2 regions of the Aeribacillus pallidus genome follow, and region 1 is predicted to be linked to the other one. Evidence: riboswitches for the same ligand, from Rfam matches in the RefSeq annotation. Region 1 holds a riboswitch; the other holds the start of a gene.
The links. Region 1 has a riboswitch for cyclic di-GMP ahead of folE (GTP cyclohydrolase I FolE). Riboswitches for the same ligand answer to the same signal wherever they lie in the genome.
Positions count from the first base shown of each region.

Region 2: linked by a shared signal. The riboswitch ahead of ABES52_RS11740 (DUF5667 domain-containing protein) and the one ahead of folE (GTP cyclohydrolase I FolE) in region 1 are both predicted to bind cyclic di-GMP.

Region 1 covers NZ_JBCNBW010000003.1:14,099-29,335, reverse strand. Annotated here, with positions in the region: gene preA (NAD-dependent dihydropyrimidine dehydrogenase subunit PreA) at 1-588, opposite strand, end outside; gene ABES52_RS00510 (NAD(P)-dependent oxidoreductase) at 616-1,977, opposite strand; gene ABES52_RS00505 (nitrilase-related carbon-nitrogen hydrolase) at 2,112-2,942, opposite strand; gene ABES52_RS00500 (STAS domain-containing protein) at 3,408-3,719, opposite strand; gene ABES52_RS00495 (flagellar assembly protein A) at 3,737-5,824, opposite strand; gene ABES52_RS00490 (PP2C family protein-serine/threonine phosphatase) at 5,840-6,688, opposite strand; gene ABES52_RS00485 (STAS domain-containing protein) at 6,688-7,005, opposite strand; gene ABES52_RS00480 (methyl-accepting chemotaxis protein) at 7,018-8,571, opposite strand; gene ABES52_RS00475 (alpha/beta hydrolase) at 8,610-9,677, opposite strand; gene ABES52_RS00470 (ATP-binding protein) at 9,756-10,703, opposite strand; gene ABES52_RS00465 (SDR family oxidoreductase) at 10,716-11,417, opposite strand; gene ABES52_RS00460 (6-carboxytetrahydropterin synthase) at 11,422-12,240, opposite strand; gene folE (GTP cyclohydrolase I FolE) at 12,255-12,824, opposite strand; cyclic di-GMP riboswitch class I at 12,949-13,039, opposite strand; gene ABES52_RS00450 (MDR family MFS transporter) at 13,550-14,749, opposite strand; gene ABES52_RS00445 (hypothetical protein) at 14,934-15,237, shown strand, end outside.
Region 2 covers NZ_JBCNBW010000052.1:31,863-47,099, forward strand. Annotated here, with positions in the region: gene ABES52_RS11680 (amidohydrolase) at 1-1,254, opposite strand, end outside; gene ABES52_RS11685 (M20 metallopeptidase family protein) at 1,247-2,458, opposite strand; gene ABES52_RS11690 (hypothetical protein) at 3,004-3,459, opposite strand; gene ABES52_RS11695 (metallophosphoesterase family protein) at 3,538-4,257, shown strand; gene ABES52_RS11700 (tripartite tricarboxylate transporter substrate binding protein) at 4,470-5,477, shown strand; gene ABES52_RS11705 (tripartite tricarboxylate transporter TctB family protein) at 5,558-6,019, shown strand; gene ABES52_RS11710 (tripartite tricarboxylate transporter permease) at 6,032-7,552, shown strand; gene ABES52_RS11715 (acyclic terpene utilization AtuA family protein) at 7,553-8,923, shown strand; gene ABES52_RS11720 (DUF4387 domain-containing protein) at 8,920-9,237, shown strand; gene ABES52_RS11725 (response regulator) at 9,224-9,919, opposite strand; gene ABES52_RS11730 (ATP-binding protein) at 9,912-11,513, opposite strand; gene ABES52_RS11735 (hypothetical protein) at 11,696-12,058, shown strand; gene ABES52_RS11740 (DUF5667 domain-containing protein) at 12,342-13,832, opposite strand; cyclic di-GMP riboswitch class I at 13,906-13,990, opposite strand; gene ABES52_RS11745 (nuclease-related domain-containing protein) at 14,520-15,237, opposite strand, start outside.

The sequences.
Region 1 (15,237 bases):
GACGGCATCGGCTCCACCTTGAACCGCTGCCTCGGCTGTAACGGTAATATCCGTAATATTCGGTGTGAGCTTTACAATCACCGGTGTTTGAGCCACTTCTTTTACCCAATATGTTTGCTTTTCAACTAATTCCGGAACTTGTCCCGAAGCAGACCCCATTCCTCGCTCTGCCATTCCGTGCGGACAGCCAAAGTTTAGTTCCAATCCATCCACACCTACGTCTTCCACTCGTTTGACGATTTCATGCCATTTTTCTCTTTTCGGCTCCACCATTAACGACGCGACTACCGCCCGGTCCGGGAATTTCTTTTTCGTCTCATAAATTTCTTGTAAGTTCACATCAAGCGGTCGATCAGTAATGAGTTCGATATTGTTAAAACCAGCGACGCGGTTCCCGTTAAACGTTAAGGCAGCAAAGCGGGAAGAAACGTTTAAAATCGGATCTCCTAACGTTTTCCATACCGCACCTCCCCACCCAGCTTCAAACGCCCGTTGGACTTGATATCCAGAGTTTGTTGGCGGAGCTGAAGCGAGCCAAAATGGATTTGGCGACTGAATTCCGGCTAAATTCGTTCGTAAATCGGCCATCTCACTGTTCCCCCTTTTGCCTAATAGTTACACGTTTTTATTTACGGACTCGGATAATTGTTGATGCAAGGCATACGCTGCTTCCTTCCCTTGTTGTGCCGCTGTTACTACCATTGCTTCCCCTTGGCCTTTACCAAAAATTACGTCCCCACAGGCGTACACGTTTTGGACCGATGTTTCATATGTTTTCGGATTGACTTGTACGACACCGTCATTATGTGCTAAGCCAAAATGCTCAATAAGTGGCATGTGTCTAATTTGACCAATTGCCTTAATAACGGCATCTACAGGCAAGATAAATTCCGATCCTTCGATCGGTACTGGTCTTCTTCTACCATCTACACCTTTTTCGCCAAGCTTCATTTTGATACATTCGATCGCCACCACTCGACCGTTCTCATCGCCAATGATTCGTTTTGGTTGGGTCAGCCAACGAAACTCGACACCATCTTGTTTCGCAAATTCATATTCAAAGTCATAAGCTGTCATTTCTTCCTTTGTTCGGCGATATAAAATTTTGACGTTTTCAGCCCCTAATCGAACGGAACATGTAGCAGCGTCAATGGCGGTGTTCCCTGCACCAATCACCACAACCCGCTTTCCGATGAACTCATCAGTCAATTCTTTCGTTTTTGTTTCCTTCACTAATTCGATAGCATCGTAAACCCCTTTTAATTGTTCCCCTTCAATGTGTAACGAAGGAACTTTTCCCATCCCAACGGCTAAAACAACGGCATCGAATTGGTTAAGCAACTCGTCTTTTGTGATGTCTACGCCAACTTTCGTGTTTGTTTGAATGTTTACATCTAAGCTTTTTACTTGTTGCACTTCCCAATAGGAGATGGCCTTTGGTAAGCGGAACGATACAATCCCATACGTATTTAAGCCCCCAGCCTCTGCTTCAGCTTCAATAATGGTGACTTCATATCCAAAAAGAGCAAGTTCTCTGGCAGCAGATAAGCCAGCTGGCCCCCCTCCAACAACGGCTACTTTTTTACCGTTTTTCTTACCAGCTTGGAAAAGAACTTGCTCATTTTTTATCGCCCAATCGGTCGCATATCGCTGTAAGTCACCGATCATAATTGGTTTCGTGGAATGATTTAACACACATGCACCTTCACAAAGTTCTTCTGTCGGACAGACGCGAGCACAACTCGCCCCGACTGGATTGGCGGACATAATCGTTTTAGCGGCTCCTTTTAAGTTTCCAGTAGCTATTCTTTTAATAAATGCAGGAATATCGATTCCTGTTGGACATGCTTTAATGCACGGGGCATCATAACAATATAAACATCGGTACGCTTCTTCTAACGCTTCCCTGTCGTTTAATCCCGGATTTACTTCCTCAAAATTTTTCTTTAAATCTTCTTTTACAACCCCATTTGCCATTCCGTTTACCCCCTTCGCCCTTTTCAGTAGTTAAAACGACCGATGAATATACCATCCATCGATCGTTTCAATTTTTATGGAACAAGTGACGTCATTTCTCCGTACGTTTCTGGACGTCTGTCTCGATAAAATTGTCATGTATCGCGCACTTCTCGAATTAATTTTTTATCCATTTCACCAATCACAACCTCATCCTTATCTCGACTACCCATGGCGACAAAATTCCCACGAGGATCGACTAAATAAGATTGGCCGTAAAATTCACCCATGTTCCAAGGGCTTTCATATCCAACACGATTAATGGCACCAACGTAATACCCATTCGCTACTGCATGAGCCGGCTGTTCCAATTTCCATAAGTATTCGGACAAACCAGCCACCGTGGCGGAAGGATTCAGCACGATTTCAGCTCCTTTTAATCCTAATAGTCGCGCTCCTTCCGGGAAGTGGCGATCGTAGCAAATATACACCCCTACTTTCGCATACTCGGTATCAAATACCGGATAACCTAGATTACCAGGTTTAAAGTAATATTTTTCCCAAAAGCCACAGCCTTCGTTACCGACCCCGACATGCGGAATATGCTGCTTTCGATACTTCCCTAAATATGTTCCATCCGCATCAATAACAGCAGCTGTGTTATAGTAAGTAGCAATACCTTCTCGTTCATACATTGGAACGACAAGAACGACACCTAAATCTCGGGCTAGCTCCTGGAATAACTTCGTTGTCGGTCCATCTGGGATTTCTTCGGCAGAGTCATACCACTTCGGATTTTGTTCAGCACAGAAGTATGGACCGTAAAAAATTTCTTGAAGACAAATAATTTGGGCACCCTTTTTCTTTGCATCTTCCACGAGTTTCACATGTTTTTCAATTGCCGCCTTTTTGTGAACGTCGACTGCTTCGTTCCCATCCACATCATGGGAAGCTTGGATTAACCCAATCTTCACTTTGTCCGCCATATTTAGACCTCCCTTTAAATTTTGAATAATTACTTATAAACTAGGAAACTTGTTAATTGTAACCGTTTTCAATATATTTCTGTAGAAATCAGCGATACTCCCCTTCTTTTTTTTCTGAATCTTAAGTATATTTTACGTCCTTTTTTTGTGGGAATCATTTAACATTGTGTCAAATGTTTAAGCCTCTTGGTTCACCATTTTGTTAATATCCTAGAGTATCACATCGATTATCAATACCATTTTGCAAAATAAAATAGCGTCACGACATTGTCGCAACGCTTTTGTTTTTAAAATATATAGCCCTTCTTGGTAAAAGTGGGAATTTTGGAAAAAATAACTAGATACGGTTAACTAGGAAAGGTAGGTAAGGTATCGTTCTCTGATTTTGTTGATCTGTCAACAGCCCTCCTTCTTTCGGCTGCAGAGGTTTTCCGGTAAATTCAATAACAATGACAATGCTTATTTTTATACAAATATCTCTTCACCTAAAATTTCTGGAAGTTGCAGAATATTAAAAACATCCATTATATCTTGTCTAACGTTAGATACGGTTACCTTTACACCCTTTTCTTGCAGGTTTTGAACCATATTCATTAGTAAGCCCATTCCAGTTGAATCCACAAACTGAATCCCTTCAAAGTTAATATGGATAGTTTTATATTTTTCCATCTTCGGAATAATTTCTTCTTCTACTACCTCTGTTCCATCTATATCCAAATCTCCAATTAATTTAACATCTAAATGATCATTATTATCGTACAAAGAATATTCAATCATTTCTCCCTCTCCTTCTTTTATTTGAAAACCATTCGATCATTCTTATCTACATACGCCATCACATCATATTTAGTATCTGTTAATGTATGTTTCGCGTTTCCGATTTTAAGGATGGTACCTTCCATCGCTTTCTTAATTTTAATTTTTTGATCATGTGGAACAGCAATGACTGTAGATATTCCTCTTTCCGATCCTGTTTCATTAATTTCAACGCCTAATCTCCCGTATACTTCTCCACCGCGTATGATGCCATGAATTTTTAACACTCCACCTGCATGAATCTTCGTATTAATACATCCCTGACCTATAACAAATACATTGCCACTACTATAGATACGGCTATTTAGAGCACTTGGAATAAAGATATAAGAATTTGGTTCAACAGGAGATTTACTAACTTCATGAAGTTCTTTCATTTTTTGGGATAATTGAATAATCCAATCTAAAGAGATCACTTCATTCGTTAAAGATAAAAAAAGTTTCGTTAAGGAAACGGCTATTTCCCTCCACACATCATCATCTAAAAAATCTTCTCCCTTTCCTACAATCTCAACGTATTTTTTGACTAACGGCGGAAAACTTTTAAACTTTTTCTCTAACAATATTTGAATTAATGGTTGTAACCCGCCCCTAGAAAAGTCACTAGATTTAAAAGCAGGAGATTGAGTTAGTTGTTGAATGACCGCTATCATTTTTTCTACATTTTGATGGATGATTCCCAGTAAATGTCCTAATTCTGCTATCAACAGATTGTTTTTGCCTGCTGAAAGCTCAGAACTGATGATATTACCATAAGTAATAATAGCTCCAGAAGCAATAAGAGAAGCCATATTTACGGTTTTCTGAACAATAATATCTCCTTCCGCTTCAACAATCATGTTTTTCTCAACGTCACCAAATATCTCAACGTCCCCCTTAAAGCGGATATTGCCAGATGATAAATCTACATTCCCATTATGAGTAAGTTTTGGCATAATGGATGCTTTGACCAAACGTCCCTTTTGCTCAATTTTAGGGCGGCCAGATTCCGTTGCAACAATCTTGTTATCAACTGTCATGATCCCTTTTCCCTTCTGAAGTACTATTGGATAAGTTTGTTTAGCTGGAAGAGGTTCATTTGTTACAGTTACCCCTGGTTGACCAGGAATAGGGGGATGAATGAGTCCAATCACTTGACCTCTTTCGACAGCTGGAATGGTTTTGATTTCTCGATAATCGACTTTCATATCTTCATTTACTGTGACACCATTGTGAGCCTGTATATCGATTTTCAGTTCAATCCAACCATCTTTACCTTCTTTTGCCTTTATACCAGTTCCAATTTCATAAGTACTCGGTTCTTTTGCTTCAAGAGCTTTCACAATTTCACCTTGATGAATTAAGTCGTGTTTTACTCGTAGCGATTCTAACTTTTGAATTACATCAGAATAGCTTAGTGTATTATAAATCTCTTTATTTTCCTGTACAACCAGTTCAATATGTTGGTCGGGTTCTATATCAGGTAATTTTCGGGTGATTTTATAACCAGGTTCAACGTATAAAAGAACTTTTAATTTTGATTCATCTATCCAAATTTTCCATTTTGTTTCCTTTTCTTCATTTTCAACTTTTATTTCAAGTACATCTTCGTCTGTAATAATCGTCATTTTTTCTGTCACAAGTTGATTATTTCGATATAATTTTACTCCTTCGCCAATGGTTACCGTTGGAAAATGTGTTGGAGATGCTTTACAATATAAAATACCATTTTTTACCCATGCTTTACCAACAAGAACGTCCGATACCAGTGTATCCATGTGATTGTCCTGCTCTAATAAATTCGATTCAGATTGTTCGGCAATTTTATCAACATTCATTTCAGAGACCATTTGTTCCATTAATCCGATAGGGTTTTCAAAATCTTTTTTATTAGGTTGTTGTAGTGAATCAACCGATTCTAACTTCGTAAGCTTTACAATCGCTGGTTTCGAACCGATACCTAGAAAACCTTTTGTCGGAGATTGAATGATTTCAATGTTCACATTTTCTATTTTTGTTTCTAATAACTCTAAACCCAATTCAATAGCTTCCTCAATATCTTTTCCTTTCGAAACAACATTTTGCATGATACCCCTCCCCCTTTAATTCATTAAAAGGGAATCTTTGCTGTTAATATCCGATTTTTGTTTACTCACTTTTAAAAGGACCATTGTGATATCATCTTTTTGAGGGACACCTTGTGTAAATTGACGGACCGAGTCCATCACACTTTTTTCAATTTCATTTACACTATTCCCATGATTTTCTAATAACGTTTGTATAAGCCGTTCTAATTTATATTGTTCCCCATTTTTATTTTGTGCTTCCACAATCCCATCTGTATAAAAGAATACGATATCTTGTTCATTTAATTGTATAGAAATCTCATTATACACTTGATTAGGAATTCCTCCTAACATTACTCCACTTACCTTTGGAAGTTCTTCTATAGATTTATCTTTTCCGTTCATATAAAGAGGAAGAAGATGTCCTGCATTCGCATACGTAAAAATACCAGTTTTAGGATCGTAATCTGCACAAAACAATGTCACAAACGATTTTAATGTTCTTAAATCTTCGTATAATGCTTGGTTCATAGATGTAAGGGTTTCTGCTGGACAATTGGTATTTTCAGCTGCACTTCTGAAAGCACCTCGAGTTAAGATCATAAGCATGGCTGCAGGAATTCCTTTTCCCATTACATCCCCTACTACCATTCGTATCTTCCCATTCACTAAAGGATAAAAATCGTAATAATCACCTCCAATTAATCTGGCAGGAAGAGAGGAACCGGCTAGTTCCCCACCTTTAAATGTAGGAATTTTTCCATTTAACAGCTGAGTTTGTATCTTTCTAGCTAAGTTAATCTCCCGCTCTAAAGTTTTATCCGCGATCTTTTGATTGTCTGAGGTTGTTTCTCCTTTAATAAAAGTGAGATAATCTTTATACATCAACCAAACTCTCCTTTTAAAGCATCTAAAACCTTATACAAACCGACTGTTTCAAAGACATGATGAGTTAATTCGTTCATTCCTTGAAGTTTAAGTTGAAAATTTTTTTCTTTAGATAAATAAATTGCATTTATAATCGCACCAATGCCTGTTGAATCGATCAATTCTAGATCCGAAAAATCTAAGATAACAGTTTCGATACGATCAATCCCTTCTAAATAAGGTTCAATGACATGTGCAGTTGAAATATCTAAAACTCCTTTAATTTGAAGGATTAAGGTGTTTTCTTGAACTTCTTTTTCAACTGTTAAAGACATATGCTCTCCCTCTCATGAAAGTTTAAATTTGGCCATATAATCAAGTAGTGTATTGGATATATCAGATAATTCTTTTGATTGTCCATGTAATGATTGAAGTAAATCTGATAAAGTGATGGTCATGTCTGTGGTTGCTGCTGTACGATCATTCACAATTTGTTTCAACAATTCTATTTTTTCGATGATATTTCCTATATTTTCATTTTGCTTATATGGTTTTAAAATATTTCCCATGTCATCCAAAAGCTCTGTGATTTCGTACAATTGTTCCCTTGATTTCATCGTAGCTTCCGTTGATAACTCATACATTTTTTCCACTGTTTCGGAAGCTTCCGCTTCTAGTAATACGGATAGTCGTTGAGTTTTAGTTGCTTGGTCTTGTGTATCCTTTACAAGTTTATTTAATTGATCTACCATTCGGTTGGTACTTTTAGATAATTTTTCTAACTCACTCCCGTCATTTACCTCACTCTTGGCAGTTAAATCACCTTCTTCTAGTAATTTAATCTGCCTTTTAATCTTTTGTATATTTTCATAGATACGATTAAAAAAACGAGCAGTTAATAGGAAAAGTATGAACAATGAAAGAAAGCCTGAAACAATTAATATAATTGAATGACGATAAAGCGGGGCACTCATTTTTCCATAGTCGAGTGACAAATAAATAACCCGATTTTGATCGAGCGGAAGAAACATTTTATATACTTTTTTACCATTTATCTCTTCAACATAAGATTCTTTTTTAATAGTAGATTTCGTTAAAATCTCCCTATCTTTGCTAGTTTCTAAATCAAAACTTCCAGCTTCGATTTTTTTTAATGGAGGGTATAACTGTTTTTCGAGTGATGGATTAGCGAAGACTTTAGGATTTAATACAGCAATTTCTTCTACAACTCCGTTTTGTTGTAAAATCTGTTGAATGGTTGTGTTCGGTCCAACTTTTTTAATGTATTGATAAACTTCGTTAGCCTCTATATATGAACTAATAATATATGAGGACTCTGGTACATGATAGTAAGCAAATTTAAAGAAACTTGGTTTATCAGAATGTGATGCTGCTTGTGCTATTGGTAAAACAACAATATTCTTATCTGTAAAAGTAGCAGATGGTAGATCAGGTTTATATTTATTAAAAAGAACTTTTCCTATTTCATAAAAACCTGCTTTTTTAAAACTAAATCCGATTTCTTGATTTTTTGTAGAAACGACACCTACAATATCATCCTTAGATTCTGTTTCTTTAAAAATTGTTATTCCTGCAAGCCCTAACTCATCACGAATAGTAAGTAGCTGTTGTTGAGTTATTTCTTCTGCTTCCTTACCTTTAAGTTTTTCAGCGATATATTTTGAATAAGAAACTAATTTTAGATCAATTTGATATTCAATGGATTGAGTAGCTAGATTAGTTTCCTGAATATTTCTCATGATACCTCTTGCAATCAGTTCTGCTTCTTGATTAATTTGTTTATTAATTTGGTCATTCATAAAATAAATTTGAACTACACCAGATATGAGTGCGATAATCAATAATATTGATAATATTCTTATTAAAAATTGACGACGCAACGTTATCTTCTGACCTATCATTATATATTTAACCCCTCTTAAAAGATTATTTCATTTAGAAACCATTTGACTGATATTTTTCGAATTTCACTTAGTCTGTTGTTACAGCAATGTCCTTCCTCTTTATATTCAATTAATTGTTTTTCTACAGGTAATTTTTGATATAAAGCATACATTTCTTTATTAGGTACCATCATGTCTTTATTTCCATGAAACATCAATATTGGACAGCGATAATTAATAGCATTAAAGTTTGGAATTGTTTTGACGTTTCCATCCAAAATACACGAACAGTTCATTCTTTCTCTAAAGTAAGTCGGCATATTCATTTTCTCCAACTCAACTGCTGGACTAACCGTAACTGCTTTCCTAACTTTAGGATGACTGCTACCAAATAGAACCCATGTACCACCTAAACTTGTACCAAATAGGTAAATTGGTAGATTTGGAAGAAATTCATGAACATAGTCAATTAAGTGAATGACAAATCTTTCCCACCTAATTCCAGTACCAATTACCCCGTTTAACGTAAACGTCTCCCCTTGACCAGGTCCGTCAAAACTTACCGTTGCAAATCCCGCTTCAATGAAATCCTTTTCATACTTGAATAACTCTTCTTTTGATGAATCGATCGGGTTAATAATCACAATACACCCTTTTGCGTCAGAAGGAATCCGTATTCTTCCTGAAGCAGAAAAATCATCAATCGAAATGGTTTTATATATTGTTTTTACTTCTGATAAAGAGTCAGCTTTTAAGAAAAATTGTAAACACTTGTTATACCAATATTGTTTTTTCTCTGAATACGTTGGATCGATCCAATAATTGAGGTTATAATATAGGGCTGTTTGTCGGTACATATATTCCGCTTCCTTATATTGTCCCTGCATTTCAAATTTTTTTGCTCTATTATGTTTCTCTTCAGCTAACCTTTCCCAAGATTGAAACCAGCCCTCAAGGGATTTGATATCATCGCGAACTTTCTCTAAATCCTCTTTATCAAGCCCATGAGCCAGCCATCTTTCCCAAAAAACATCGATAAGGTTGGCTGTTTTTAGTGTTCTACTAATCGTTTTGGAAATTGAATCTTGTATTAGTGTTTTCATTATTTCATCCCCATTCTTGTTTTATCTCAGGATGTTTAAAAATCTACCTCTTTATGTAATTTACGGTAGGCTTGATTCTCAGCCATTGCTCAATTTGTCCTTATGTTCCTTACGAATATCAAAAAGCAAAATAATGATGGAACCTTTTGAAGAAGTAAACAATAACACGCGTTTTGCCATTTTCATCATAAGGGTAAAGCCTTGGCCTAAAGATTTTTTGGTTGAATATCCAGCCAAAAGAGTCTTTTTAGGTAAATCTTTCAAGTCAAATCCAGGTCCTTTGTCCTCGATGATAAATCGTATTTCATGGTTCTTTTCATCTTTAATGATTGTCATTTTTCCTTCTTCTGCATGCTTGATGGTATTCGTAATGGCTTCAGATAATACTAATAACCAACTCATGATTGTTGAATGGCTAAACCCTTCTGCTTCCAGCCTCTCTTTGGCTAGATTACGGCATATTGGTATATCGGAACGCTCTTTTATCGTTCCTTCACATAACACAATCCCTTCCTTATGTTTGTTCACCTCTTCTTTTGTAATAAGCAAAAACTTCTCTTGTGTTGCAGCGAATATCACATCCCGATATACTTCCCATTTCTCATCATTAAATGAACCAGTCAATCGTTGTTTTTCAGCTAGATGAGGTATAGAAAATAGGTCATTTTTGTATATATCATAGGCCTTTAACATGGCATTCTGTATATCAGGTCGAACATCTAAACGTTTAATTTGGTAAGGTACATCTAGTTTTTGTTCACTCCACTTTAACATTCGTTCACTCAAATATAGAATCAATTCATTTCTTTTTTCTTTCTCTGGATTGGTAAACGACCGTTTTGAGAACGAAAGATAAAATAATGAATCTCCTTCCTCTTTATGTAAACCGAGATATTGACTTAGTTTCTTCCCAAGAAAACCTCTTTTTGTCATAAAGTTAAAATCTGAATAAGATAAGTTGGAAGGAAGAGATGGGGCTAAAAGTTTAGTTTCTTCTTTGAAAATCTTATTGAATAGCCTCCTCAACGAAAGAACCCCCTATAAGATTCCTAGAGGTGGCATGATGGTAATTTCATCAACAAATGCCCCTGGTGGTTGAGTAATTAAATAAAGTAAGTGTTTGGCTACCGTATCTGTTGGGATCATATTGGACAGGTCCGGTTTAGGCTCAATATGGTCCCAAAAACTGCTATTTACTGCACCGGGTAGAATAGCTGTTACCTGAACTCCTTTTTTACGAAGTTCTGCCTGTAACACTTTCGTTAAACCCAATACTCCAAATTTTGACGCCGAATAACCTCCACATCCCGGTAACGCAATGGTTCCAGCGATGGAGATAACATTAATGATTTGCCCTTTCTCTTGCTCAGCCATATGTTTTCCGAAATATTTACAAGTTAAATAAGTTCCTTTCAAATTCACGGAAAGCATTTGGTCAAAGTCATCTGTAGAAGAATCAATAATTGACTCAAACGTTCCAACACCTGCACTATTAATTAATACATCCACCGTGCCAAACTGTTGAACCGCTCGTTCATAAAAGTTTTTTACGGATTGTTCATTCGTTACATCTAAAGGTAAGGATAATACATTTTCCGACATTTGGTATTTGTTGCTACGGCTTCCTAATACTAGGTTTGCTCCTAGGCTTTGAAGTAATAATGCTGTAGCTCTTCCAATTCCTTTACTTGAACCTGTAATAGCTATCGTTTTTCCTACTAATGGCAAATGCTTTTCCATACTTCTACTCCTTTTCCGGCCCATAATATTCAAAGTAATTCTTTTCTGTCTCATATAATCCGATTTTGTAGAGGTTCGGGAGTTTTTTGGATAACAGATCCCAAATGACAATCGCCACATTTTCAGATGTTGGGTTTAAATATTTAAATTCCTCTGTATCCAAATTTAAATGTTTATGATCAAATTTTTGTATCACTTCTTGGTCAACAATTTGATCGATATCAGCAATATTTGCGACCATTCCTGTAATAGGGTCAGGATTTCCGCTCACTGTTACTTCTAAGTAATAGTTATGACCATGGCCATAAGGATTGTTGCACTTTCCAAATAAAGCAAGATTTTCTTCATCCGTTAGTTGTTCACTATGTAAACGGTGTGCCGTACTAAAGTGGTATTTTCTAGTTAATCGAACCATCGAATTTTCCCCTTTCTCCGAATACAAGAAATCATTTTCGTGCAAACGGATTTTATGTAGTTGACAGTTATCGAATCGCCCATCCAACGATTCCCAAATATACGTTACGATATTTTCAGTTGTAGGGATCTTTTCTTTAAAATAAGGATTTTCTATATTTAAAAACTTCCCGTCTAATTCCTTTTGGACAAAAGACTTAACCAGCTTATCGATATCGGTAACATTTACAACGATTCCGGATTTATGGTCTACTTGTCCTTTAACCATGACTTCTAACGTATAATCATGCCCATGCCCATTTGGGTGACTACATGGGCCAAATACTTTTTTGTTTTTTTCCTCACTCCACGAATCGATACGATAAAAATGTGCAGCTGAAAAACGCATTTTACGAGAGAGGTACAACATAGAAATCCCTCCTTTTAATCTCTTAAAAGAGCACGTTCAAATTCTTCTGCTAATGAAACATTTTCGTTAAAAATACCTTTTTTTACCGTTGTAACTGTGGAGCTACCAGGTTTTTTCACTCCTCTTGCACACATACACAGGTGTTGACCTTCCACGCTAACAATAACGCCTTGTGGTTTAAGAACATTCATGATAGCATCGGCAATTTGTTGAGTCATTCTTTCTTGTACTTGTGGTCTTTTTGAGACAAGTTCTACTAAACGTGCAAACTTACTTAAACCAACTACTCGTCTATTTGGAATATAGCCGATATGGGCTTTCCCAAAGAATGGAATCAAATGATGTTCACAGAATGTGTAATAATTAATATCTTTAACGATAACGAGACCATCATAATTTTCTTCAAAAGTAGTTGTTAAAGCTGTTTCGGGATTTATTCCAACCCCTGAAAATACTTCTTCATACATTTTGGCTACACGTTTAGGTGTGTCTAGAAGCCCTTCCCGGTTAGGATCTTCACCAATCAATTCTAAAATCGCACGAATATGTTCTTCCAATAATTGTTTTTTTAGTTCAACAGTCATCATAATCCCTCCAAAATGTTAATTTTTTATAAAATAAAAAAAGTCCACCAAAAAAGATTGGTGGACATGTTGAAAGAAAGGTTCTAATACACAAGTAAAAAACATGTCTGAAATACCAATCCTTTTCGGCAACCCGGCGACCATAGAGTATGTTATTTCTCCTTAGGCCCGTAGCTTTGCGTCCCCATCTTTCGATGAGTTTGCCTTTATCGTGGATGTTTCACTTTCTCATATCGATAAACTATAGAACCTTTTTTAAACGTATGATTTTTCGACTAAGCAAAAAGTCATAGTTATATTTATCCATATGATTTGGGATTCTGTCAAGAAATTTTTTGTAGTAATAGAGGAGGCGCCCCTTTTTTTGAACAGATATTTTAGGTTATTCTTATAACTCCCTCGTTTTTTTTAGCAAGAAAATTCAAATCCTTCATTACCTTGGAAACATATTTTTCTATAGGTGACAGACACCCAATCTTAATCCCTTCTAGTCTTTGTTCTTTATTTATCTACCTAAATATCCACCTATTTTCGACAAAATTCTTGTAGAACAATTACAGGATGATTGTTAAAAAGTTTTTTTCTATAAAAAAATCCTTCCTTCTAAAAATATGAAGGACGGGATTTTTTTAATTTAATAAGCTCCCCTACAATGAAAAGTTACTGTCTTTGTATTAATTATGAATCAATCCTTTAACCCACATTAATTAGGGATACTTATAACTTTACGAAGAAATCACACTTTTTTTCCTAGGAGAAGGTAGGCTTCGTTTTAACGGGCGATCGTACACCAACGTAAAAACAATAGAGAAAATACATAAGGCAATTAAGGTAATAAAAAGAACCGCCATGCCGAATAAGTCTACCATCAATCCTCCATACAATGGCCCGAGCATTCGCCCTCCTGTTGCCGCACTATTCACAATACCTTGATAAAATCCTTCTCGGCCTTCTGGAGCTAATCCGTTTGCTACGGTAGGTACTGCTGGCCAAATTAAAATTTCTCCTAACGTAATGATGACCATCGCTAAGGCAAACAACGTAAACTCTTTCGCATAAGCTACGATGACAAACGAGCCGATAAAAATGAAAATCCCTACAATAATTTGCATTTTTAACGATGGGCTTAATTTTTTTAATACATACGATAACAATGGTTGCAGTGTGACAATTAACACACCGTTAATGGTCCACAATAAGCTATACTCTTGAAGCGAAATGTGCAACTGTTGGGTATACGTAGCGATCGTCGTTTGCCATTGAACGTACCCGACCCAACATAGTAAATAACCGGCACATAAAATGAGAAGCGCGTACATATGAGAAAGATTCCGTATCGGCTTCGCTTCATTGACGACATTCGTTGAAGGCTGCACTGCTTTCCCTATTTCCCGATAACAAAAAACAGCTACTAACAAAAACACGACATATAAACTTAAGTTTGCCATAAAAATATAGTCAATCGAAATCGAAGCGATGAATCCACCTAACCCCGAGCCGAGAGCCACGCCAATATTTTGTGCAACATACATGGCGTTAAACGCTTTTCGGCCACCTTCTTTCCACGTTGTTCCAGCCATCGCATACATCGCTGGAAACACAATACCTGAACCTAATCCTATGAATAAAAGAAAAAACAGATAGTGCGGCCAACCGTGCCAAAGTGTTAACCCGATGAGTGCCGATAATGTAATCATAATGCCAATCAATATAGCACGGTAACCACCTAAGCGATCAAACAGATGTCCTCCAACTAAATTTCCAATAACGCTCGCTGCCGAATTAAGCATTAACACCATACCAGCGACAGATAGCGATTTTCCTAAATAATCATGCAAATAAATTGTATTTAATGGCCATAAAAATGAAGCGCCCGTAACGTTAACGACCATTCCAATAATTAAATACCAAAGCCGTTTCGGCATGACGAACATCCTTTCAATATTTTGATAACCGAAATAATTATACGAGGTTCTCGATTCATCGTAAATGAGGATGCTCATAAAAAACTTTTGGAAAGAGAAGTACGCACTGTAGAAGATGACAGTTCTTTTTGTACAAATGGAAAATAAAATAAGTATAAATAATCTCAAAACTAGGAGGGGCACGATGTTTAAAAAATTAATCAGCTACTCCGTCATGGTATTTGTGTTGTTGATACCTTTTATCACCAAGTCCGAAGAATATTATGATGAAATTGTCTCTACGCATTTGTCAAAAACCGTGTCAAACTACGAAAAAAATTCTGCGAATATCTTACACATGGAAACAGTCGATGATGTCGTCTTTTTGTCGGTGGAATATATCATTGAACGAGATCAATTCTTAAAAAAGTTAACCCGTCATTCTTATTTAGCTTACGACCTTATCGAAAATCGATTTTTATCAAATGAAGAAGCTAATCAACATCCTT
Region 2 (15,237 bases), on a different contig from region 1:
AGGAATCACCATTTCATCATAGTCAAATTGAGGATGGTGGTGTCCTGCACGTAATGGACTTGCAAAAATCATAAAAGTAGCCTTTCCACCATGTTTTTGGACATGATTCATCATATATGTCACATCCTCAGAAGCTCCAATTGGTAAGACGGGGAACACCTTTTCAATCAACGAGCTTTGTTGGCTTATTTTTTCAACAATCGGTATAAACACCTCATCACAAGTAGCATTGAGTGCTGTACCAACAAACTCGATCTCCACTTGAACATCATATAAAGCAGCACTTGCCTTAATGATTCGCAACGCTTCTTCTGTCATATATTCGTTTAGTGCAGTTGTTTCACCACGTGTTTCAATTTCCATGCGAGCATAATCTGGTACGATATTTCTGCCGCTACCTGCTTCTAATTTACCGATATTTATTCTAGTAGCCCCATCCGCATGGCGGGGAATCCCGCTTAAATGAAGACTTGCAGCAGCTGCCGCTAACAGGGCATTTTTTCCTGCGTTTGGTTCAAGACCAGCATGTGCTGACTTTCCTTTTAAAATAATGTTATATTTTGAACTCGCTAAAAATTTGTTGGTAGTTGCAGCAACGGTACCTACTGGAAGCGAATGAACGCCAATATGTCCACTAAGAAAATAATCTACATGATCAAGCCACCCACGCTCGACAATTGGCTTTGCCCCTCTTCCACCTTCTTCTGCAGGTTGAAAAATAAGTGTAAATTGACCCGTAAGTCCATCTTTGAAATGTTGAAGAAAGCGAGCAACTCCTAACCCAATCGCTGCATGTCCATCATGCCCACACGCATGCATAACGCCGTCCCTTTTTGAAGAAAAATGATATTGAGTTGGTCGATGTTCTAGTTCACGAGACTCTTGTATTGGTAACGCATCAATATCAAACCTCATTGCCACATGCTTTCCCGGACGTCCGGTTAGAAATTGGGCGATGACACCAGTGTGTCCTCCCTTCATTTTTTCAAGAAAGTCCGTTGGAACTCCCATTTTCTTGGCACGTTCTTCATTTTTTAAAAGTTCTTGCTCAGAAGGAACTCCTAACCGGGCCGAGCTTACCATCATATCTTTTCCAACCGTAAGCTTGTATCCCATTGCTTCTAATTCTTTTGCCAGCTTATATGTTGTTACATATTCCGTCCAGCCTACTTCAGGGTGTTCATGAAGCTCACGCCGTTTTTGGATTAAATAGGGTGTAATAGATTGGATAAAAGATTCATAGCTTTCACTCATGGACGACACTCTCCTTTTTATCATTTAATTTTTTCAAAATATCGATCGCTGCTTGGGCCATTAACTCAATACCATAAGGTAAAGCATCTTCATTTACCATAAATTGTGGATCGTGTAACGGCTTTTGTCCTTCTCCAATAGATGTACCAAGCCAATAAAAGACACCTGGATACTTTTGTAAAAAGCGCCCAAAATCTTCTCCACCCATACAAGGTTCAACGCGAGGAGTACTATTTTTACCAAATAAATTGGTTGCCGTTTCTTTTATTTGATCAGCCCATATAGGCGTATTTACCGTAGCTGGATAACCGTCCATGTATTGAATCTCTACTTTAGCCCCCATCGATTGAACGATACCTGTAACAACCTGATAAAATTTTTCTTTGATTAGTTGCTTTGTTTCGTTTGTAAAAGTACGAACCGTTCCTTCTAATGTGACCATATCAGCAATCACATTGTACCGATAGCCACCCTCAATTTTTCCGATAGTAATAACAGCCGAATCAACTGGATCGACATTCCGACTCACAATCGTTTGTAAGGATGTAATGACTTGATTAGCAACAATAACAGCATCAATCGCTTGGTGAGGCATACTCGCATGGCCGCCCTCCCCTTTAATCACAACTTTGAAACGATCAGAATTGGCCATTATTGGTCCTGGTTTTACACCAATGTTACCAACGGGAAGATCAGGCCACACATGCTGACCAATAATGACGTCTGGCGTATAAGTACTAAATACACCATCTTCCATCATCTTTGCTGCTCCTCCACTTGGCGCATTTTCTTCAGCAGGTTGAAAGACTAGTAGAATAGTACCTTGGAGACTATCTTTCACTTCATTAAGTAAAATACCTGCTCCTAATAACATAGCCGTGTGCGCATCATGACCACAGGCATGCATCTTCCCGTTCATTTTTGAAGAGAATGGCAAATTCGTCTGTTCTGTAATGGGAAGGGCATCAATATCTGCCCGTAAAGCAACGGTCTTTCCGGGCTTAGCACCTTTTATAATTCCCAATACTCCTGTCTTAGCAAAACCCGCTTCAAATGGAATACCGTACTTCGTTAACACTTGTTGAATTTTCTTAGAAGTTTCGTATTCCTCTCCGCTCAACTCTGGGTTTTCGTGAAGGTCTCTTCTAATATTAATCATTTGATGAATAATTTTTTTTGATTTTCCTTTCATACTGATAACCATATGATTCTCAACCTTTCTAAATTTACGGGATGCCACGAATACGATTTTGTTTTTCATACTAAACATCTTTTAAGGAAAAATTCCTTTTTATTACCGTTAATAAATATATACTACATAATTTGTTTGAATTCCTTTAATTTTTTGAAAATATAATAGCTAAATGGCCAACTGTAAGATTTGATTTAGTTATTCGACCGCTTTTTTGCAATTGTCCCAATTTGTTTTGAATTTTGTTTGAAGGTCCTATAACTTTACTTGCAGTTCCGGCAATATTACTTTCAGTTCGCACTATTTTTCTTGAAGTTCGAACTACTTTACTTTTAGTTCGTACTACTTTTCTTTACGTTCACTCTACTTTTCTTGAAGTTCAGGTAATTTTACTTTCAGTTCGTTAAAATTTACTTAAAGTTCGTTACTACTTTCTTGAAGTTCCGGCACTTTTACTTGAAGTTCACACTACTTTTCTTTCAGTTCCTGCTATTTTTCTTAACGTTCACGCTACTTTACTTTCAGTTTCCACAACGTCATAGCAGCTGTCCTTTATCTTATTTACCGAATTTCCAAACAATTTTCCACTGGCCTTTTTCCTTTACTACATACACGTCTTGCTGAATTGTGAAGGTCCCGAATTTACTATGAAAGGTTTGTTGTACCGTAACTTGGTACGCTTCCTTGAACGCTGGGCCGTCTTCGCTCATTTTCCAATTAGATCGTTTTTTAGCTTCGTCGGAAAGGGTGAAATCAAAGGTGGTCACACCGAAATGACTCATGTAAATATGAGAACGCTCTGTCACGTAGCTATTTTTTGCAAAGCGTTCTTTCATCGTGGAATGAAACAGCTCCCATGCGCTGCCAAAGTCCCCTTTTTGCTCATATGCGTAAAATTGACGTACAATGGAGGTAGGGTCAGGTTTAGAAGTAAAAATAAAATATCCCACTATACCTAGAAGTCCTGCAACTACTAAAAAAAGGATGTTCCGTAAAGCATGGGGGTTACTCATCTGATCACGCCTTTTTTCGTCTTTTAACCAATTTATATGTACGATAGGTAAAAACTTTGTCTCAAAGGAGGTTCCTTTATGAAAATCGCCTTTATTTCAGATATTCACGGCAATGCGATCGCACTGGATGCGGTGATGGCAGAGCTTCAACAAAAGAAAGTCGACCAGATCTATGTACTTGGCGACCTATGTTACCGCGGGCCGGAGCCGAAAAGAGCGCTTGAAGTGATTCGTTCGTTGGATGCGGAGGTTATTAAAGGAAATGCCGATGAGTGGGTCGTGCGTGGTGTAAAAAAAGGAGAAGTGCCAGATCACGCGTTGGAATTGATGAACCGCGAGCGGGACTGGACGGTTTCGCAGCTAGATACGGAAGACTTAGAATACTTAAAACAGTTACCAACAGAAAAGACGATTCCTGTAGAAAACGTGACGATCCATGCGTTCCATGCGACACCGGATAGTTTGTTTGATGTGGTCTTACCGCACATGGATGATAACGTAATCCAAGAAAAAATCATGTCCAAAAAAGATGCCGATATTTACGTGTATGCTCATATACATAAGCCGTACATTCGCTATATCAATGGAAAGATTGTGATGAATCTAGGCAGCGTCGGTTTGCCGTTTGACGGAATGCCGAAAGCTTCGTATGCGATGGTGGAAATCGACAATGGGAATATCCGGACCTCGATTGAACGAGTAAACGTGGACATTGAAAAAGTCGTTGAAAAATATCAAGAAGTGAACTACCCGAATGCGGAGATGATGATTGATATCGTACGAAAAGGGAGTTTGTAAGCCGTCTTTAAAAGGCGGCTTTTTTGTTTGGGTAGCCTGAAACTACAATTTTCCCAAGTCAACCGTTTTCTAATTCTTTCAAAATTCCCCTATGAACTTTATGAACAAAATGCCCAATACATACAAAATGCGGTTATTTTTCGGAATATTCACAACGAACTTGATAAAAGGTTATGATGAAAGCGATTCCAATAAACAAAGGGGGTTTTTTCATGAAACGGTTGGCATGTTTAATGGCTGCTTTCATGGTTATGATGCTAGCAGCTTGTAGTGGAAATAGTGAGACCGCATCAAATAACGGGAACAATGGGGATTTTAAACCTCAAAAACCAATTGAAGTGATTGCTCCTGCGGGTCCTGGCGGTGGTTGGGACACGACAGCACGCACGGTAGCTAAAGTTCTGCAAGAGGAAAAAATCATTGATCAACGGATGGCGGTTGTGAATAAACCAGGCGGTGGAGGTGCTGTCGGTTGGGCATATGTCCATGGTAAAAAAGGAGACAATCATACCCTATTTGTAACGTCACCACCTATTTTATTCGTTCCACTCAATGGTCAATCGGACTTAGGTCATAACGATTTTACTCCAATTGCGGGAGTCATTGCCGATTATGCAGCCTTTATCGTAAGTGCAGATTCACCATTTGATAACATGAATGATTTAGTCGAAGCGTTAAAGAAAGATCCGAAATCCGTATCCATCGTTGGAGATTCGGCTCCAGGAAGTATGGATCATTTGCAATTTGTAAAAGCCGTGAAAGCAGCAGGAGTTGACGTTAAACAATTAAAATATGTGTCTGCCCAAGATGGAAACGGAATGAGCATGCTGCTTGGCGGAAAGGTCGATGTATACTCTACCGGTTTAGCCGAAGCGACCGAACAAGCTCGAGCAGGAAAAGTGAAAGTTTTAGCGATTACAGCACCGGAACGTCTCGAAGGTGAAACGGTATCCGAATTCCCAACCCTCAAAGAACAAGGCATTGACGATGAATTTATCGTATGGCGCGGCTTTATGGGGCCACCTAATATGGACCCAGCAGCGGTAAAATATTACGAAACTGCGATTAAACAGATGATGGAAACAGATACGTGGAAAGAGCAGCGTGACAACTTCGGTTGGACAGACAACTTTATGTCTAGTGAAGAGTTTAAAGAACATCTGGATAAAGAATACGCCATTATGAAAGAGCTCATGGAAGAAATCGGTTTAGCTAAATAACCGTATACAACATTTATACAAAGGAGGATGGTTCATCTATCCTCCATTCTCCTATTTTTAAAAGAAAGAAGGTGTTGATCGTGTTCCTTCATTCAACGAACCGGAAGATATCAGTGATTTTACTTCTGTTCGCGGTATTCTATTTGTATTTGAGTTACCAATTACCAGAATTCCCTTATGCGATTGTGGATTCGGACGTCCTTCCGAAAGGATTAGGCTTTTTATTAATTGTGTTATCCATTGCATTATTTATTGAAAATAAACCAGAAACCGAAGCAGAAAAAGAAAAGAGAAATTTAAAGAAAGAAGAACTCACTATTCTTTTGACCATATTAGGGATGATTTTACTTTATATTTGGCTATTAGAATGGGTAGGGTTTGTGTTAACGACCATCGCCTTTTTGCTCGTGACTACAAGACTTTTAGGTTATCAAAACTGGAAAGTGAATAGTCTCTTAGCGGTTTTGTTTACATTCACCGTCTACTTTTCTTTTAATTACTTACTCAGCATTTATTTACCGCAAGGCATCTTGCCATTCTAAAGGAGGAAGCCTATGGACTACTTAGATAGCATTCTCTATGGTTTTAAAGTCGCATTAACCTTTCAAAATATTTTATTTGCTTTTATTGGTGTTTTTGTCGGTACCATCATTGGTATGCTGCCTGGTCTTGGCCCAATCAGTGCGATTGCCATCATGATTCCGCTTAGCTATGGAATGGAACCAGCTTCGGCGTTAATTTTAATGGCTGGTGTGTATTACGGTGCGGTGTTTGGTGGATCGACTTCTTCTATTCTATTAAATGCTCCAGGTATTTCGGGGACAGTCGCTACCGCTTTTGACGGATACCCGTTAGCGAAGCAAGGAAAAGCGGGAAAAGCATTGGCGATTGCTGCGATTGCCTCCTTTTGCGGTGGTACGATCAGCGTCGTTGCCTTAATGCTTGTCGCCCCAGTGATGGCCGATTTCGCGATTACGTTTGGACCAACGGAATATTTTGCTCTCATGCTTCTTGGACTAACGGCCATTGCTAGTTTGTCGGAAGGTTCAACCATCAAAGCGCTGATTTCAGCAACTCTCGGATTAATCGTGGCTACAATCGGAATGGATCAGCAAACAGGAACGCAGCGCTTTACGTTTGGAACTCCGAATTTACTTGAAGGCATCGATTTTCTCATCATTGCCCTCGGTTTGTTTGCGTTAGCGGAAGTTTGTTCGTTAATTCTGACGCGAAAGCAACACAACTTTGGAAAAGATTCCAATGTGGGTGAGTTAAAAATTTCGAAAAAAGAAGCAAAAGAAATTTCTGGTCCGATCGCACGGCACTCGGTTCTCGGCTTTATACTTGGCGTCCTCCCTGGTGCGGGTGCAACCATTGCTTCTTTTATGTCTTATCTAACTGAAAAACGATTAGCTAAAGATTCCTCTACTTTTGGAAAAGGAAATTTAAAAGGACTTGCAGCACCTGAAGCATCCAATAATGCCGCCACGAGCGGTGCTTTTGTTCCATTATTAACTCTCGGTATTCCAGGGTCAGGAACGACAGCCGTTTTACTAGGTGCCTTATTAGTTGTCGGCGTTCAACCAGGGCCGTTAATGTTACAAGACCACCCGGATGTGTTCTGGGGAGTCATTGCCAGTATGTATATCGGAAATATCTTTTTATTAATTTTAAATTTACCGCTCATTCCTTATATCTCTCGTATTTTATACATTCCAAAACCGATGCTTATTTCGCTCATCATTGTGTTCTGTTTAATCGGTGTGTACGCCGTAAGTTTTAACACGTTTGACTTATACTTGCTAGTCGCTTTTGGCGTGTTAGGGTATTTGATGAGAATTTTCTCGTTTCCAGCACCACCGTTTATTTTGGCGTTCATTTTAGGCGGCATGATGGAACAAGCGTTTCGTCAAGCCCTTACCATCTCCAACGGACGTTACACGATCTTTTTTGAAAGTAAAATTACAATTATCTTGTTAATTCTTGCTTTCCTATCACTAGTCATCCCGTTGATTCGTCAACGGTTAAGCAAACGAACAGAAATTCATAACCAAGGCCGAGAGAAGGAGATGTAAATGAAAGAAATTCGAATTCTCTCCCCTCAAGGAATGCTTGGATACGGCTATCCGATCGAATCTTTAGAATACGGACTAGCACAACATCCCCATGCGATTAGTGTGGATGCGGGCTCAACAGATGGTGGCCCGCACCGGTTGGGGATGGGGGTAGGAGGTGTAAGTCGTTATGCTACGAAAAAAGACTTAACGCCTCTTGTGATAGCAGCAAAAAAGCACAACATCCCCCTTCTCATCGGATCAGCTGGTGGTTCAGGCGCCAACCTTCGCGTTCAATGGACGGTGGATATATTAAAAGAAATTGCTGAAGAAGAAAATATAGAGCTAACGATTGCAGCCATTTACGCAGATGTGTCCAAGGATTGGTTAATGACCAAATGGGAACAAGGAAAAGTCACGTCGGTCGGTTCCGCTCCTCTTTTAACCGAACAGGCGATTCAGGATACAACCGCCCTAGTAGGACAAATGGGCGTAGAACCGTATTTAGAGGCCTTAAAAGAAGGAGTCGACATCATCGTAGGTGGCCGAACGTATGACCCGGTGATGACGGCTGCTCTTCCCCTTTTCCATAGAATGGACCCTGGTCTCAGCTGGCATATGGGAAAAATTTTAGAGTGCGGAGCAATCGCTGCCACACCAGGGACGGCTAAAGACGGCATGATTGGTATGATCCGCGATGACCACTTTTTAGTTCGTCCGTTACATCCGAGCCGAAAATGTACCATCCAATCCGTAGCTGCACATACGTTGTATGAAAAATCTCATCCCTACCTTCTACCAGGTCCAGGGGGTATCCTTGATTTATCACAGTGCAAATTTTCGCAAGAAGATGAGCAAACCGTTCGTGTCACAGGTAGTCAATTTATTCCTTCGTCCCAATACGAGATTAAATTAGAGGGGGTTCGACCTTCAGGTTATCGAACAGTACTCGTTGCAGGCGTTCGCGATCCTTTCTTCATCCATCAACTGGAAACCATTATTGAAAAAGTGAAAAAGGATGTCGCCGACTATTTTCCTGAAATTGAGTCCAGCGAAGCGAAACTTTATTTTAAATATTATGGACTCAATGGGGTGATGGGCCCTTGGGAGACTACATCATCCGAGCCACTGGAGGTCGGAATCGTGATCGAAGTCGTGGCACCAACGCAAGAATTAGCAGATAGTATTTGTGCCTACGCCCGGTCCGTGTTGATGCATATCGATTATGAAGGAAGAGTATCTACCGCCGGAAATTTAGCACTTCCGTTTGCACCTCCAGAATTTTCAGCAGGGCAAGTGTTTGAGTTCTCGATTTATCATACAGTTGCTGTCGATGACCCTCTCGAACTTTTTACGATTAAACGTATCACCTTGGGAAGGAGAAAGTCATGAGTAAACAACCTTTAAAAGACCTCGCTCAAGTTGTTCGTAGTAAAAATGCCGGACCGTTTGAAATAACATTTGATATGATTTTTCCAGACCAGCCCACCTACGAACGAGTAAAAACGTCAAATGTAATTACGAAAGAAACGATTGCCAACCTCTATCAAATCCATCTAGAGGACATTGTCGAACTTGTCTATTTTGACCAAGCCTATGCGATTAAATTTACGATTAAACGAACCATTTCCTCAGGAGCGCCTGGAGAACGAGATACCTATGGTGCGCAGCAGCACGCTCCACTTCTCGAACTTATGATCCCTTAAATTGTAAGGAAATATATCTTCGTTCAGGTCTGCCGACACTACCATACGTGAGGTCGGCACGTACCGCTCCTGTCGAGACGAGATATTCTAAATAACGGCGAGCGGTGGTTCGACTCACACCCACGTATTGACCTAATTCTTCCGCAGTAACTCCATCGGAAAACCGTAATAGATGCTGTTGTACTTTTTTTAACGTTAATGGATCAATCCCTTTAGGAACGACCGATTCGCTCACTTCTTCTTCCTTCATACGATGCAATAAGCGATCGACTTGATGTTGGTTGACTTCTTTCATTGTTTGGAGATTGTTTCGATATTCACGGTATTTTTCTAATGTTTGCTGGAGTCGTTTAAAAATAATCGGTTTAATTAAAAAGTCAAACACTCCGCCGCGAATCGCTGCTTCTACTCGATCCACTTCCTTCGCTGCCGTAATTAAAATCACATCAACGTCTCGGTAATGTTGTCGAATATACCATAAAAAATCGATTCCGTCCCCATCGGGAAAATACACATCAAGTAACAAGAGGTCTGGCTCAAGAATATCGATGACCTCTTTCGCTTCATCAATCGACGACGCCACTCCGCATACTTCAAATCCTTCTACTTTTTCCGTAAAGCGACGATTAATTTCTGATATTTTCATATCATCTTCCACAATGAGTACTTGGATGTTACTCATGCTCTTTCCCCCTTTTCGGAATGACGACGGTAAAAACAGCCCCTCCTTGAGGACTGTTCTCAACCGTAATGTACCCATTTAAATATTGAGCGGCTTGGTTGGCTAAATATAGCCCCATACCTCTTCCTTCTCCTTTTTTCGTGCTCACACCTTTTTGAAAAATTTGATCGAAGAACTCTTCCGGTATGCCGTTCCCGGAATCCTCGACTTCAAAAATCAAATCGTCCCCGATATCCGTCATAAATAAATGAACCGTTTTTTCTTTTTTATTTGCGGCTAACACGGCGTCAAAGGCGTTATCAAGTAAGTTTCCAATGATGGTCACAAGCTTCTCGCGATGGATATGGGGTGGGATGTCTTTCATACTGCTCTCTTCATCTATCTGCAAGTCGATTTTTAACTCGTGGGCCCGGTTATATTTTCCTAGAATAATAGCGGCAATCATCGTATCTGGAACCGCTCGCATTAACTGTTGAATGATTGTTTGATATTCTACAGTTTCTTTATGTATAAAATCGAGCGCTTCTTGATAAGAACCAAGTTGTATGAGTCCTGAGATGGTGTTTAGTTTATTCGAATATTCATGCGTTTGAGCGCGTAATGCTTCAGCGTATCGGTGAACTTGGGTTAATTCTTTCGTCAGTTGGTCAATTTCTGTTTTTTTCCGAAAACTAGATACGACTCCTATGATGTCATCGCCATTAAAAATGGGTACCCGATTGACAATGAGTTCGTTGTTTCCAATCTTGAGTTCTTCGTCAAAATGACTTTCTTTCGTTTGGAGCACTTCTACCATACGTGAGTTTGGTATTACTTCATGAATCGATTGACCAATCCAATTTTTCTTCCGGTCCATCCCGAGAATGTCATAAGCTTGTTGGTTAACCATCGTAATGTTGCCGTTGTTATTAATGGCAATAATCCCTTCACGGACAGATTCTAAAATGGCGTGTTTTTCAACAAATAGACTTGCAATCTCATGAGGTTCCAGTCCAAAAATCGCCTTTTTTAACCCTTTGGAAATGTAAAAAGAACCGATTGTTCCAATCGCGAGCACGAAAACAACAAGAAACATCACTTTGAATTGATAGTGCTTTTCGATCGTTTCAATGTCTTCTAAAAGAAAGCCAACCGATACAATCCCAATAACTTCTCCATTTTCGTCAAAAATCGGCGCTTTCCCTCGTAAAGATGGACCAAGAGAACCGACCGCTTTGGATACGTACGACTCGCCTTTTATTAGCGCACGATCGTTATCCCCACCAACCATCTTTTTCCCAATCCGCTCAGGAATCGGATGGGAATAGCGAATACTATCTTTATTTCCGACAACGACAAATTCGGCTCCGGTTTTGATGCGTACGTCTTCAGCAATCGGTTGAATCACAGAAGATGGATTCTCTAAACTAAATGCCTCGCGAATCGCTGGCATCTCAGCAACCGTTGTCGCAACATGTAACGCCCTTTTCCCTGTTTGTTCTTCCAACGTTTCAGAGATCATATGGGTAAAATAAGATCCTAAGATCCCTAACACTATTAACAAGAGCAAACAAATAAACAACGCCATTTTCGTATGAAGCTTAATTGCTTTCATGATGATCTCCTTCAGATAAATTCTGTTATTTATTATAATTGGAATTGTTATATTTTAAAATATTCGTAAAATTATGTTTGGATTGACCTTTGAAGCTACCAAACCTTTATTGTATTTTTATTTAAATGTCGATATTATTTTTTAGATACGAAATAAATAAGGAACACAGAGAAGGTGATGCATTGTTTAAGCGAAAAGCCTTAGCTGCTTTATATACATCTATTTTTCTAACAATAGGTCTTTCCGTTTTTAGCCTCATTTATTTTAAAGAAGATTATACAGATGGATTATCAGAAGTACTTCTATCTACACCTTTTGTTTTCTTTTACGCTTTGATTGGTAATTTTGTATACGGATTACCCATCTCACTCTTTTCCGAATACATAACAAAAAGTATGGAAGGAATAAAACAATTATTTTTTTCATTCTCCATTCACGTTTTCTTCGGTCTCATTACAGTATTTTTCTTAGATTGGTTATATGTATACGCTATAATCAGTTCCATCCTTTTTTTCCTGGTTGATGGAAGACTTAAAAATTACTAGTACAAATTATTAGAGTAACTCACTTATTGTTCATTTCTTGTTTTACGAGTGCATTAGTTCAACATAAGTAAAAAGGCATTGTTAAAAAACAATGCCTTTTTTGTTGCGAAAGAAGTAACATTTACCTAACGAACCGGGAACCGTTATCCTAATTAGATTTTTGTACTCTAACCCGAACCCGTTAAATGAATATCCAAGCGTTTTTTATCTTATATTTTTTATTTTTTCTCTAAATATATTTAAGTGATTCGGTAGTTCTTTTTTTCTCTTGATCTCTTATATATTAATCTTGGTCATCATCGTCCTCTTTTTTGTCTTTCCCTCTGTTCTCATTCTTTCGTTCTTCATGTTTTTCCTTATGATCTTTTTTGTCGGATTCTTTTTGTTTATGGTGGTCTACGTTTTCTTTCTGTTCTGTATGTTTATCGACATTTTTTGGTTCTGCTTTGTCATTTTCTTCTTTATGTGCTTCATTTTTCTCTAATCTTTTATTCTGTTCTTTCGCTTCTTCACGGTCTTTGTTTCTGTGCTCACGGCGTTTTTCTTCTTCACGTTGTTTATCTTCTTTATGTTGTTTATCTTTGTGTTTCGCCTCACGTTGTTTTTCTACCGCTTTTTGACTTGATTCTGCGTTCATGTTTACAGCTACTTGACGAACAGATTCTTTGTCTTCGTTTTCATTAACTTTTTCTTGATTTTGTTCGTTCTCTTTATTGCCTTTATGTTTGCCATTTGCCTTTTCGAGGACTTTTCCTACAACTTTATCTGATTCTTTTTCGAATTCCTTCCGCAGTTCTTCTTGCTCTTCAACTAACTCTTCGTTCATTTCAGCTAGTTTTTTGTCATATTCTTCTTGAGTCATCTCGCCAGATGCTAGTTTCTCTGACAGTTCTTCACGTTGTTGATCGGCTTTCCATTCTTTTTCTTGGAGCTTAGCCAATTTTTTATTGATTTTCTTCTCTAACTTCTTTTGAGCCTTTTCAATATTCTTTTGAAGAGCTTCTTTTGCTCGAGGATTTTCAACTTTTTCAAGAGCTGCCGTTAAAGCTAAGATGTTCGCAGCGAATTTTTCTTCAAGTGCTTGGCGAATGGAATCGTCGGAAGTAGGTGGTTGCTCCTCGGCCTCTTCTTCATTGGTAGTGTCGGTTTCATTTTCAGATGAAGCGTCCGTCTCCTCTTCAGAATCAGACTCAGCCTCTTCATATTTCGCTAGGGCTTGTTCTTGTTGCTCAATCGCTTTTTCTAGCACTTCTTTCGCTAATTCTTCTTCACCGTTCGCAATCAGGGCCTCGGCTTCTTGAATCCGCTCTTGGGCAAAAGAAACGAGTAATTCTGCTTCTTTCACCTCATCAAATGTTAACGCTAGTTGCACATTTTCAAGAAGGATTTTTACAAAATAGAAAAAGTCACCCGGTAAAAGGGAAGGAGTTTCGGTTCCCTCTTCTTGTTCAGTAATTGGCTCGGCTTCTGGGGCAGGTTCTTCATTAGTCATTTCACCAGTTTCTTCAGCTGCTGGCTCTTCGTTACTTCCTTCATCCTCTGGTGCTTGTTCCTCTTCGGTTGCTTCTTCTGAGGAAGACTCCGCTTCTTCCGGTGTTGATTCTACCACCGTTTCATCTGTTGTCGGTTGTTCTAATATTTGCTCTTCCTGTGTGGTTTGCGGTTCTGTCGGTTGCTCATCGCTTTCGGCTAGAGCTTGACCCGTTCCTAAATAAAAGGTAAAAGCTGTCGCAAGGACACTTGTCGTAAGGACATTCCGTACATGTTTAAACATAACAATTCCTCCAATACAAATTTTTTTGATCGGAAGAATTTTGAATCTACTCATTTCGAGTAGTTCTCCATTCTTCAGCAGTCCAGCCACCATAGTGTTACCACCGTAGGTCTGTGACTTTGCGTCTCTACCTTTCGATAGATTTGCCTTTTTCAAATGAAGAACGTGTACTCGATGAAGGCGTTCTTCATTTCGCATTATTAAATATACTTTAATTAATGAAAGAAATGATATAGATAATTTTTAGTATTTTCAAGAAATATCTGATTTTTGTTGTGTAGTTCTTTTTTCATCAAATAGAACCTTTATTTTCCACGATAAACAAAAAAAGGGGACGCCTACGTGTTCTCCTTTCGGTTCGTCATGAGCCATATACAGATCTCGAAACAATCGACGCCAACATTTGAGATTGATGCCGAACGTCCCAGCAGTAGATTAATGCCATTCGGCGGCGAGCGCTACTATAAGTCAATTTTTCTTTCTGTTTGACGTAATTACTTTCAGTTCAGCAAAATTTACTTTACGTTTGACGTAATTACTTTCCATTCCGCCAATTTATTTTACGTTTGACATAATTACTTTCAGTTCAGCAAAATTTACTTTACGTTTGATGCAATTCTTTCAGTTCCGAATATTTTTCTTTCTGTTAGACATAATTTTCTTTCCGTTCGCAATGACTCACCTTCCTTATTCAATGAGAGGCAAAACATATTTTCGATCACGGAATGTGCCTGTATATTCGAGATTCATTGCTGCCAATAGTTTCGCTGCTGACGGTACAGAAGTTAAATGCAAAAACCGCCTACACTCCCGATTGGTGATAGTAGTACCAAAAAGAAGGGCATAGTCGAGTAATGCAGCAATATGGGCATCAGGATGAATCGTATGACACTTGGGACATGTCCATCGATTGCGGTGCGGATGTTTCAAAATGGGCAGCGTAAAGCAGTTCGGGCAGTGGACACCTGTTAGGATGTCATCCTTTGATAGGTGAAAGGCCGATAAAACATCACTATTGAGCGGGGTATGTTGTTTGAGAAAAAGACGGGAGATTTTGTTCATTTCTTTTCTAGTTATTTTCTCTTCCCGGTACATTTTTTCAAAGGCTTCGATTTTGTGAGGTAAATGGGCGGCACGGATGACCATTGGGGGAATCCTTTTATGGGGAGGAGCAGTTTTGAGAATCGTAGACGGATCACTAATCACAATGAGAAACTCGATAGGAAGCATCGGTAACTGGTAAGAGGTAAGCCATGAAATTAACTTCTTCTGTTGCCGTTCCGTTTGTAAAATCGGATCCGGAAACGCTTCTTCTTCTGAATCGATGACTCGGAGCAGTTGAATATAAGGATCAAAGTAAAGGGTCCCTTTTATATTTTTCACTTCGAGAATCAGCAGGTAGGAT